DNA from 2 places in the Pontibacillus yanchengensis genome. Region 2 is predicted to be linked to the other one. Evidence: a T-box and tRNA genes for the amino acid it is inferred to sense, from the RefSeq annotation. Region 2 holds a T-box; the other holds one or more tRNA genes.
The links. A T-box is a leader RNA that pairs with one kind of tRNA and senses whether it is charged. The one in region 2 lies ahead of alaS (alanine--tRNA ligase), so its partner is inferred to be a tRNA-Ala.
Positions count from the first base shown of each region.

Region 1: it encodes a tRNA-Ala, which carries the amino acid that the T-box ahead of alaS (alanine--tRNA ligase) is inferred to sense. The anticodon was not compared.

Region 1 is NZ_WMEU01000005.1:235,758-240,191, reverse strand. It holds gene GLW08_RS15860 (glycine betaine ABC transporter substrate-binding protein) at 1-223, shown strand, start outside; partial or broken gene GLW08_RS22455 (IS3 family transposase) at 236-446, opposite strand; gene GLW08_RS15855 (peroxiredoxin) at 810-1,475, shown strand; tRNA gene GLW08_RS15850 (tRNA-Ala) at 1,943-2,015, opposite strand; gene GLW08_RS15845 (PLD nuclease N-terminal domain-containing protein) at 2,169-2,396, shown strand; gene GLW08_RS15840 (ABC transporter ATP-binding protein) at 2,398-3,306, shown strand; gene GLW08_RS15835 (ABC transporter permease subunit) at 3,306-4,082, shown strand; gene GLW08_RS15830 (YnfA family protein) at 4,312-4,434, opposite strand, start outside.
Region 2 is NZ_WMEU01000002.1:303,606-308,039, forward strand. It holds gene GLW08_RS08640 (ATP-dependent RecD-like DNA helicase) at 1-338, shown strand, start outside; gene GLW08_RS08645 (DUF2797 domain-containing protein) at 478-666, shown strand; gene GLW08_RS08650 (YrzQ family protein) at 690-836, shown strand; gene GLW08_RS08655 (AI-2E family transporter) at 958-2,031, shown strand; T-box leader at 2,149-2,378, shown strand; gene alaS (alanine--tRNA ligase) at 2,474-4,434, shown strand, end outside.

The DNA.
Region 1 (4,434 bases), on a different contig from region 2:
TCCCCAAAACACATATGGTGGTGTAGAAAAAATTCACCATGCTACAAAACAAGGATTTGATGAAGAGTATCCAAAAGTAAGCGAATGGTTTAAAAATTGGAAGATGAACGATCAACAAATCGGCCAGCTAATTGAATATGTACAAGGTGCCGAAGAGCCTATTGATGGAGCTAAAAAATGGGTTGAAGAGAACCAAGATTTGATTGATGAATGGGTAAAGTAAAAAACTAGACTCTTATTTATTAAAGTGTCCCCCTTTGGAAAGGGACACTTTATAAAAGGCTGACTCAAGAAGATGATTTCTGTATTTTACAGGGGTCATCTTTTTTTTATTCCCTTGATAACGATAGTTGTTGTTATGAGTCATATACCTTTCTTTAGGTACTCTAAAGTTTCTCATTTTTAATCAACGTTTCATTTTTAAAATGGCCAAAGAAAGAATTTTTAAGGAGGAGCAGGAAATTTGCTAGTAGCTGGAGTTAGACATGTAAACGCCAGAACTTTCTTTCAAAAAAAGAGAGCAATTTTCCCTCGAAACAACAAAAAAAACCCTTACTATCAAGAAAGCATTGAGTAGTGAAAATATCTTAAGGGTATGTAGTAATGCTTTTATTTGTTTCTCTCTCCATATTTGCTAATGGACGTCCGAGTACTTCTTCATCTTTTGGTTAATATAAAATATTGTAACAAACTTAAAAGAATTGGAACTAATTATACTTATTAAGGTATAGGGGGATACCCCTATGTCTTTGCGATATCTTGAGGGATACAATAATAATGATTATATTAAATAAGGAGATGTTATTACTATGACAGACTTAACACAACATAATGAAGAGGTAAATGCTCTACCACGTATTGGTTCTAAAGCGCCTGATTTTGAAGCTGTCACTACCCACGGTACAATTAATTTAAATGATTATAAAGGAAAATGGGTGCTACTATTTTCTCATCCATCTGACTTCACCCCTGTATGTACAACAGAATTCATTGGTTTTCAAAAAATTTACAAACAATTAAATGAATTGAATACAGAACTTTTAGGACTAAGTGTAGATAGCGTAAACTCTCATATCGCTTGGGTTCGTAACATTGAGCAAAACTTTGGAGTTAAAATTGAATTTCCAATCATCGCTGATCTCACCCAAGAAGTAGCCCAAAAATATGGTATGATCATGCCTGGTGAAAGCTCTACAGAAGCTTCTAGAGCGGTATTTGTAATTGATGATCAACAAATTGTCCGAGCTATTATATATTATCCACTTTCCACTGGTCGTAATATGGACGAAATCATTCGTTTGGTTCAAGCACTAAAAACCACCGATGAACATGGGGTTGCTACTCCAGCAGACTGGAGAAAAGGCGAAAAAGTCATTGTGCCTCCATCTAAAACTCAAGAAGGTGCAGAACAACGTATGAATGACAACAGCTTGGAATGCGTGGACTTCTACTTCTGTAAAAAATCGTTAGACTAATGGAGGTTAAAACACATTTAATAAATAAGGACGAACTACTTAATTTTAGGCACACGTTACTTTCTCGACACGAGATTTACTTGTAATTGGCGCTTAATTCACGGATAAAATAGCAGTTATTTTTTCTCTTCATCCAGGTTAGCGCCCTCAAACGGGAGACTTGAGATGTTCTGTATTATGACTTTGAGCTAGAAAATCGGTTGTAAGCCAATTGTTAGGAGTAGGAGTGCTCACTCTTACTCCTTTTATTATCCTAAGAAAGGGCGGGGACTGACAAGACGATTAGCAGTATTCTCAAGTTCTTGTTTAAAATCTTTCAACATACTGGATTTTGAGGAAGAAATGGAAAGTAAGAACAAACACCCACAAGATAAAATGTGAACTTCTGTGAACATCTGATTAAAGGAGAAACTTCTAACTGAGGAATAAAAAAACAAACCCCTTGAGAGACAAAAGGTTTGAGGATATGGAGCATGCCGGGCTCGAACCGGCGACCTCATGGCTGCCAGCCAGGCGCTCTCCCAACTGAGCTAATGCCCCGGATAAGAATGTCATGAGAGTATTATACAATTTTGCTACTTTTCTTGCAACTACTATCTGTTCTACTGTTTTTAGAAAAATTTTCATTTGTAGTAAACTATTACCTCCCTCAATCGTCATATTATATAGAATGGATTTATAAGGAGGTTGTATATGGATACTGCCCAATTCCCTGAGCTGGCTGAGTTTTTTGATATGATTCCTTGGAAGCTAATTATACCGGTTTTAATTCTTGAACTTATCCTACTTACTGTCGCCATTGTTGATTTGATTAGGAGAGAGGAAACGAATGGCCCCAAATGGTTATGGCTTATTATTATTTTAGGGTTTAACCTAGTTGGCCCTGTAGTGTACTTCATTATCGGAAGGAGACCGCAATAAAATGGCATTTGTATCTGTTTCTGGATTAACGAAGCGTTTTGATAAGACAGATGTAGTTCATGATATAGCTTTTGAATTAGAGAAAGGGAATTGTATTTCCTTGCTTGGGCCGAATGGTGCTGGGAAGACGACTACACTGCGCATGCTTGCAGGTTTGATGAAACCGACGAGTGGATCTATTGTATTCGAAGGGCACCCTGCTCATTCGGATATTCGCGAAGTGATTGGGTATCTCCCCCAGCATCCTGTCTTTCATTACTGGATGACTGGTAAAGAGTTTCTTGTTTATGTAGGTAGACTAGCCCATTTATCTAAAAAGGATGCGAGTAATCGAGCTGAAGTGTTGCTCGAAAAAGTTGGAATAGCTGATGCCAAAAATCGTCGTATCAGCAAGTATTCAGGAGGGATGAAGCAACGACTCGGAATTGCTCAAGCGATGATTCATCAGCCTAAGTTGCTTATTCTAGATGAACCTGTTTCAGCTTTAGACCCAATTGGCCGTCGGGAAGTATTGAATTTATTAGAGGATATCAAAAAGGGAACGACTATTCTTTTTTCTACGCACATTTTAAGTGACGCGGAAGAAGTGAGTGATGAACTGTTGCTAATGCATAATGGAGAGATTGTGGAATCCGGAAGACTAGATGATCTACAATTCACTCAGGAGGCTACGAAACTAAAAGTCTCCTTCTCTCAAAACAGTGATACATATGCAGAAGACATAGAATCACTTGAGTCAGTCGAAAACGTACTTAAAGAAGGGAAACATTTAACTATCAACACCCATAACACAGACCAAGCTAGATCTGCGATTTTACAATTAGCTGCGGAACAAAATTGGCCTATTACTCACTTTGAGGTGAGTCGCACGTCTTTAGAAGACTTATTTATGAAAGTGGTGAAGCAGTAATGCAGTGGTGGACAATTTTTCAAAAAGAATTACTTGAAAATTGGCGAAGCTTAAAGTGGGTATGGGTACCGATTGTATTTATACTTCTGGCGATTATGGATCCTATTACTTCCTATTATACTCCTGTCTTGTTGGAGCAGTTTGGCGATTTACCTGAAGGTGCTGAAATCAACATCCCCACTCCTACACCAGAGCAAGCATTTATGAGTAGTATTTCTCAATATAATCTAATGGGATTGTTACTTATTTTAATCATGTCGATGGGGCTTATTTCTAGTGAACGAAAAAGTGGCGTAATCGAGCTGATACTCGTTAAACCTGTTAGTTATACCAATTATATTACCGCTAAATGGGCGAGCACACTTTTATTAGTGTTAACTAGTTCTTTTCTAGGTCTCATAGCAAGCTGGTATTATATCAATATTCTATTTGGAGATCTACCATTTTCTCATGCCATGACAGGCTTTCTATTTCACAGCGTCTGGTATGTATTGGTCATCACCATATCCGTCTTTCTAAATACACTATTTCGAGTACCTGGACTAGTAGGCTTCTTATCTGTAACCTCGGTCATTGTATTAAGTTCCATCAACGGGATATTCAAAAGTCAATTCGAATGGCTCCCGCCGCAAATTCACTTATACATCCAAACATTCCTGAACAGTGGAACATTGCCTACTGATATGTGGATCACGACACTTCTAACCATCCTACTAAGCGCCATACTTCTTGTGTTATCGGTGTTTATTTTCAAGAAAAAAGAATTAGCTGCTTAAGAACAAAAGCTCGGGGCGCCCGTTTAGCGACGTACAAACTGCTGCCCACAGGACGTGGGTTGGTTCGATGTTGTTGCGTGAGGCGGGCCTACAGGAGGTAGGTCAGTTCGATGTTGCTGCACGATGCAGCGATTTTGATCAAACCTCCCTCAACCCCGAACTTCACCTGATCCCACATGAGATAAAGGAAACACGAAGAGCGCAAGTGATTCGATGTTGACTGGTTTTTTTATGTACGTGGTGCCCATAAAATCACGCTCACCCCAATTAAGCAAATGATTCCCCCTATCCAATCATACATATCTGGCGTTTTCTGGTCGATTCCCCACCCCCATAACAATGATAGAATCAC
Region 2 (4,434 bases):
AAGTTGAATATTCACGTAAAGATTTAACTCAATTGATGCATGCGTATTGTACCTCCATACATAAATCCCAAGGCAGTGAATTCTCGATTGTGATTTTACCTGTTGTAAGAAGCTACTCAAGAATGTTGCGTCGTAATTTACTTTATACAGCTGTGACGCGAAGTAAGAGGTCTCTCATTATTTGTGGAGATGAACAAGCCTTCCGACGTGGTGTGGAAACAGTTGATACCAATCGTCGTTACACTTCTTTACATGAACGTATGGATGTTTTATTTAACCAAATCCCAACAGATGACAATGAAAATGAGGAAGAACTTTCCCCTTATGACTTTATGTGATCCGCACATACTATAGATGTTCACCTGTTTCGGTGAACCTACCATTGGGTGCCAATTTTCAACTTAAGATGTATGTTTTGGCAATGAGTTGGTAACAATGTCATGCAGAAGGAATTATTCGGTAAGGAGTGCCTGCTGTATGCATTGTCCAAATTGTAATCGTAAAGATATCGGTAAGATTGGAAGTAATCAATACTATTGCTGGAACTGTTTCATTGAGCTTTCTATTACAGATAATAAAGTTCATGTTCATCAGGTAGAAGAAGATGGTTCCCTAAGCTCTCTCGATGATTTATTTGGAGAAGAAGAACAAGCAGCCCAATGGTAAATCCATTTAGGGTGGTGAAGCGGATGAATAGAACATTCACATCTCTTGCAGCTCTTGGGGTAGGTGCCGCACTATACTCGAGGAGAAGACGAAGAGGTAAGAATAATAATTTCTTTTCTCAAAAATCAATGAAGCGTATGCGAAAGAGAGTACGAAAAGCATTTGAATAATGCAAATGGGGCAGACTGCTAGTAAAGAGTCTGCCTTTTTTACAAGGAAAGAAAGTTAATTATTTGCGCTTACATGTCTAGCTCCAGCGTTCATCGAGGCGTGTGAAAGGCGGTGTTTCCATTGGATAGTCAACAACAGGGTACAACAATGAAGTGGATTTATCGAAGCATCTTAACGTTATTAGTCCTGTTAATTGTCTTCTTACTCATGAAGTTATACCCTTTCTATGAAGCTTTTTTACAAATTATCTTAACGTTATTGATACCATTTATTATTTCCATGTTTCTTGCCTATTTACTTCATCCTATAGTAGAAGCACTTCATGAGCAACATTTGCCAAGATGGTTAGCGATTATGATCATTTATCTTTTCTTCTTTGGTGGAGTTGGATATGTTGTTTATAAAACATATCCGGTTTTTTTGAAACAGTTAAAGGATTTAATTCATAATATTCCTGGGTTTGTGGACACTTATCGAACGTGGATTTATAGTCTGTATGAAAAAACGTCTTTTTTACCAGAAACGGTTCATGATCGTATGGACAGCATCCTCTTAAATGTGGAAAGAATGGGTGAAGACGCAGTAGCTTCTATTGGTACTAAGTTGACAGGAGTATTTGATGTTGTCATTATCATTGCTGTCATTCCAGTTTTAGTTTTTTATATGCTAAAAGACTTTCCAATTATGAGAAATTTGTTATGGCAGTTCACACCTTCAAAGTACAGAAATGAAGGTAAAGAAGTGTTGAGTGAAATTGATAGGAGCCTAGGGGGATACATTCGTGGACAATTACTTGTTTGTTTCTTCGTAGGAATGATTTCTATTCTAATGTTATGGCTGATTGGTATGAAATATCCCCTTGTTTTAGGTGGAATAATGGGTATAACAAATGTTATTCCTTATTTCGGACCTATTTTAGGAGCTATACCAGCATTGATTATTTCGTTTACGATGGGAATAAAAATGGTCTTATTAGTAGGCATAATTGTGTTGATTGTACAGATTATAGAAGGAAATTTACTTTCTCCTTTTATAGTAGGGAAGAGTTTGCACATTCATCCTGTCCTCATTATTTTAGCATTATTAGTTGGCGAAGAGGTGGCAGGTATTATCGGAATGATTGTAGCCGTTCCAGTGCTTACTATAATTCGGGTAATCTTACATCACATTCGATTACATCGTCACAAGGTTTGACATTTAAACAAGAGTTCTCTATAATTTTTGATACCATATACTTAACAAATACCTAACTAATAAAGGTTAGTGAACTAAAGTTACGTTTATTAACGTGCATAGAAGAGTAATCTAATACAAAATACGAAGATGGATCGAGTACATGGCAGACCGTCCAAAATAGAGAGAAGCACCCTTGGCTGGAAGGTGCTTTGGATGAAGGGTCATGGAAGGCTAATCCGGAGTGCGGGTAATTTCCGCCGGTAGCGCGCCGTTATTGCGATGGAAGACAGTGTCTTCATTGAGTGATGAATGGATTTCCATTCATAACCAGGGTGGTACCGCGAATATCAACTCTCGTCCCTGCAGTTAATTGCAGGACGGGAGTTTTTTTATGTTTAATTTCGTGGGAAAACTCCATTTACAAATATATTAACCAACCTTATCCAAGGAGGAACATATTATGAAAACATTAACTTCTGCACAAGTTCGCCAAATGTTCTTAGATTTCTTCAAAGAAAAAGGGCATAGTGTCGAGCCGAGTGCATCCTTAGTCCCTCATGAGGACCCTACATTACTATGGATTAATAGTGGTGTTGCTACACTGAAAAAATATTTTGATGGACGAGTTATTCCTGATAACCCACGTATTGTAAATGCACAAAAATCAATTCGTACCAACGATATTGAGAATGTGGGAAAAACCGCCCGACATCATACTTTTTTTGAAATGCTAGGGAATTTCTCTATTGGTGACTATTTTAAAGAAGAAGCAATTGAACTAGGGTGGGAATTTTTAACGAGTCCTGACTGGATTGGGTTTGAACCAGCACGCTTAAGTGTGACGGTTCATCCAGAAGATGATGAAGCCTATGAAATCTGGAGAGATAAAGTTGGTGTGGACGAGGAACGAATCATCCGTTTGGAAGAGAACTTTTGGGACATCGGTGAAGGTCCAAGTGGTCCAAATACAGAGATTTTCTATGACCGCGGAGAAGAATATGGTAATGATCCAAAAGATCCTGAGCTATACCCAGGTGGAGAGAATGAGCGTTACTTAGAAATATGGAACTTGGTATTTTCTCAGTTCAATCATAATCCAGATGATACGTACACCCCTCTTCCTAAGAAAAACATTGATACAGGCATGGGATTAGAAAGAATTGTATCGGTTATACAAGATACTCCGACAAACTTTGAAACAGATTTGTTTAAACCAATCATCGAGCAAACAGAACAATTTGCAGATGGAAAGTATGGAGAGGATCCTGAAAAAGATGTAGCGTATAAAGTGATTGCGGACCATATCCGAACAGTGACCTTTGCTATAGGGGATGGTGCTTTACCTTCCAATGAGGGAAGGGGCTATGTTCTACGTCGTCTCTTAAGAAGAGCAGTTCGTTTTGCTAAACAAATTGGAATACAAAAGCCATTTATGTATCATCTAGTACCTCATGTAGCGGAGATTATGGAGGACTTCTACCCGGAAGTAAAAGAAAAGCAAGACTTCATCACAAATGTAATGAAAACCGAGGAAGATCGTTTCCATGAAACGCTGAATGATGGCCTTTCTAGATTAACAGATATCATTAAACAGGAAACCGAAAAAGGGAAGAATGTCTTTCCGGGTACTGAAGTATTCCGTCTATACGACACATATGGATTTCCAAAAGAACTGACGGAAGAATACGTCCACGATGCAGGCTTTATTTTAGATGAAGAAGGCTTTCAACAAGAAATGGAACGCCAGCGTGAGCGTGCCCGCAACGCTAGACAAAAAGTGGATTCTATGAGCGTTCAAGAAGGTGTACTAGGTGAAGTAACTGTAGAAAGTGACTTTGTAGGGTACAATGAAATAGAGACATACACTACTATTACAGAACTTGTGAAACAGAAAGCCTTTGCTTCAGAAGCTCATGAAGGGGAAGAGGTTTACCTTTTCCTAGAACAAACACCATTCTATGCTGAAAGTGGTGGACAGATTGCTGACAAAGGTTGGATTCAAACAGAAGAAGCGACATTGGCTGTTCAAGATGTACAAACAGCGCCTAATGGGCAAAATCTACACCACGCAATCGTTCAAGAAGGAGCCATTCGTAAGGGAGATCAAGTGAAGGCTAGCGTAGAGCGTTCTTCTCGTTCCCATACAGTGAAAAACCATACAGCTACCCATTTGTTGCATCAAGCTCTTAAAGATGTGTTAGGAGACCACGTTAATCAGGCAGGTTCAATGGTTTCACCAGATCGTTTACGTTTTGACTTCTCCCATTTTGGTTCTGTCACAACAGAAGAGCTAGAACAGATTGAAACCATTGTGAATGAAAAAGTATGGGAATCTATACCTGTAGCAATCGACTACCACTCTTTAGATGAAGCAAAAGAGATGGGGGCCATGGCACTCTTTGGTGAAAAATATGGAGATAC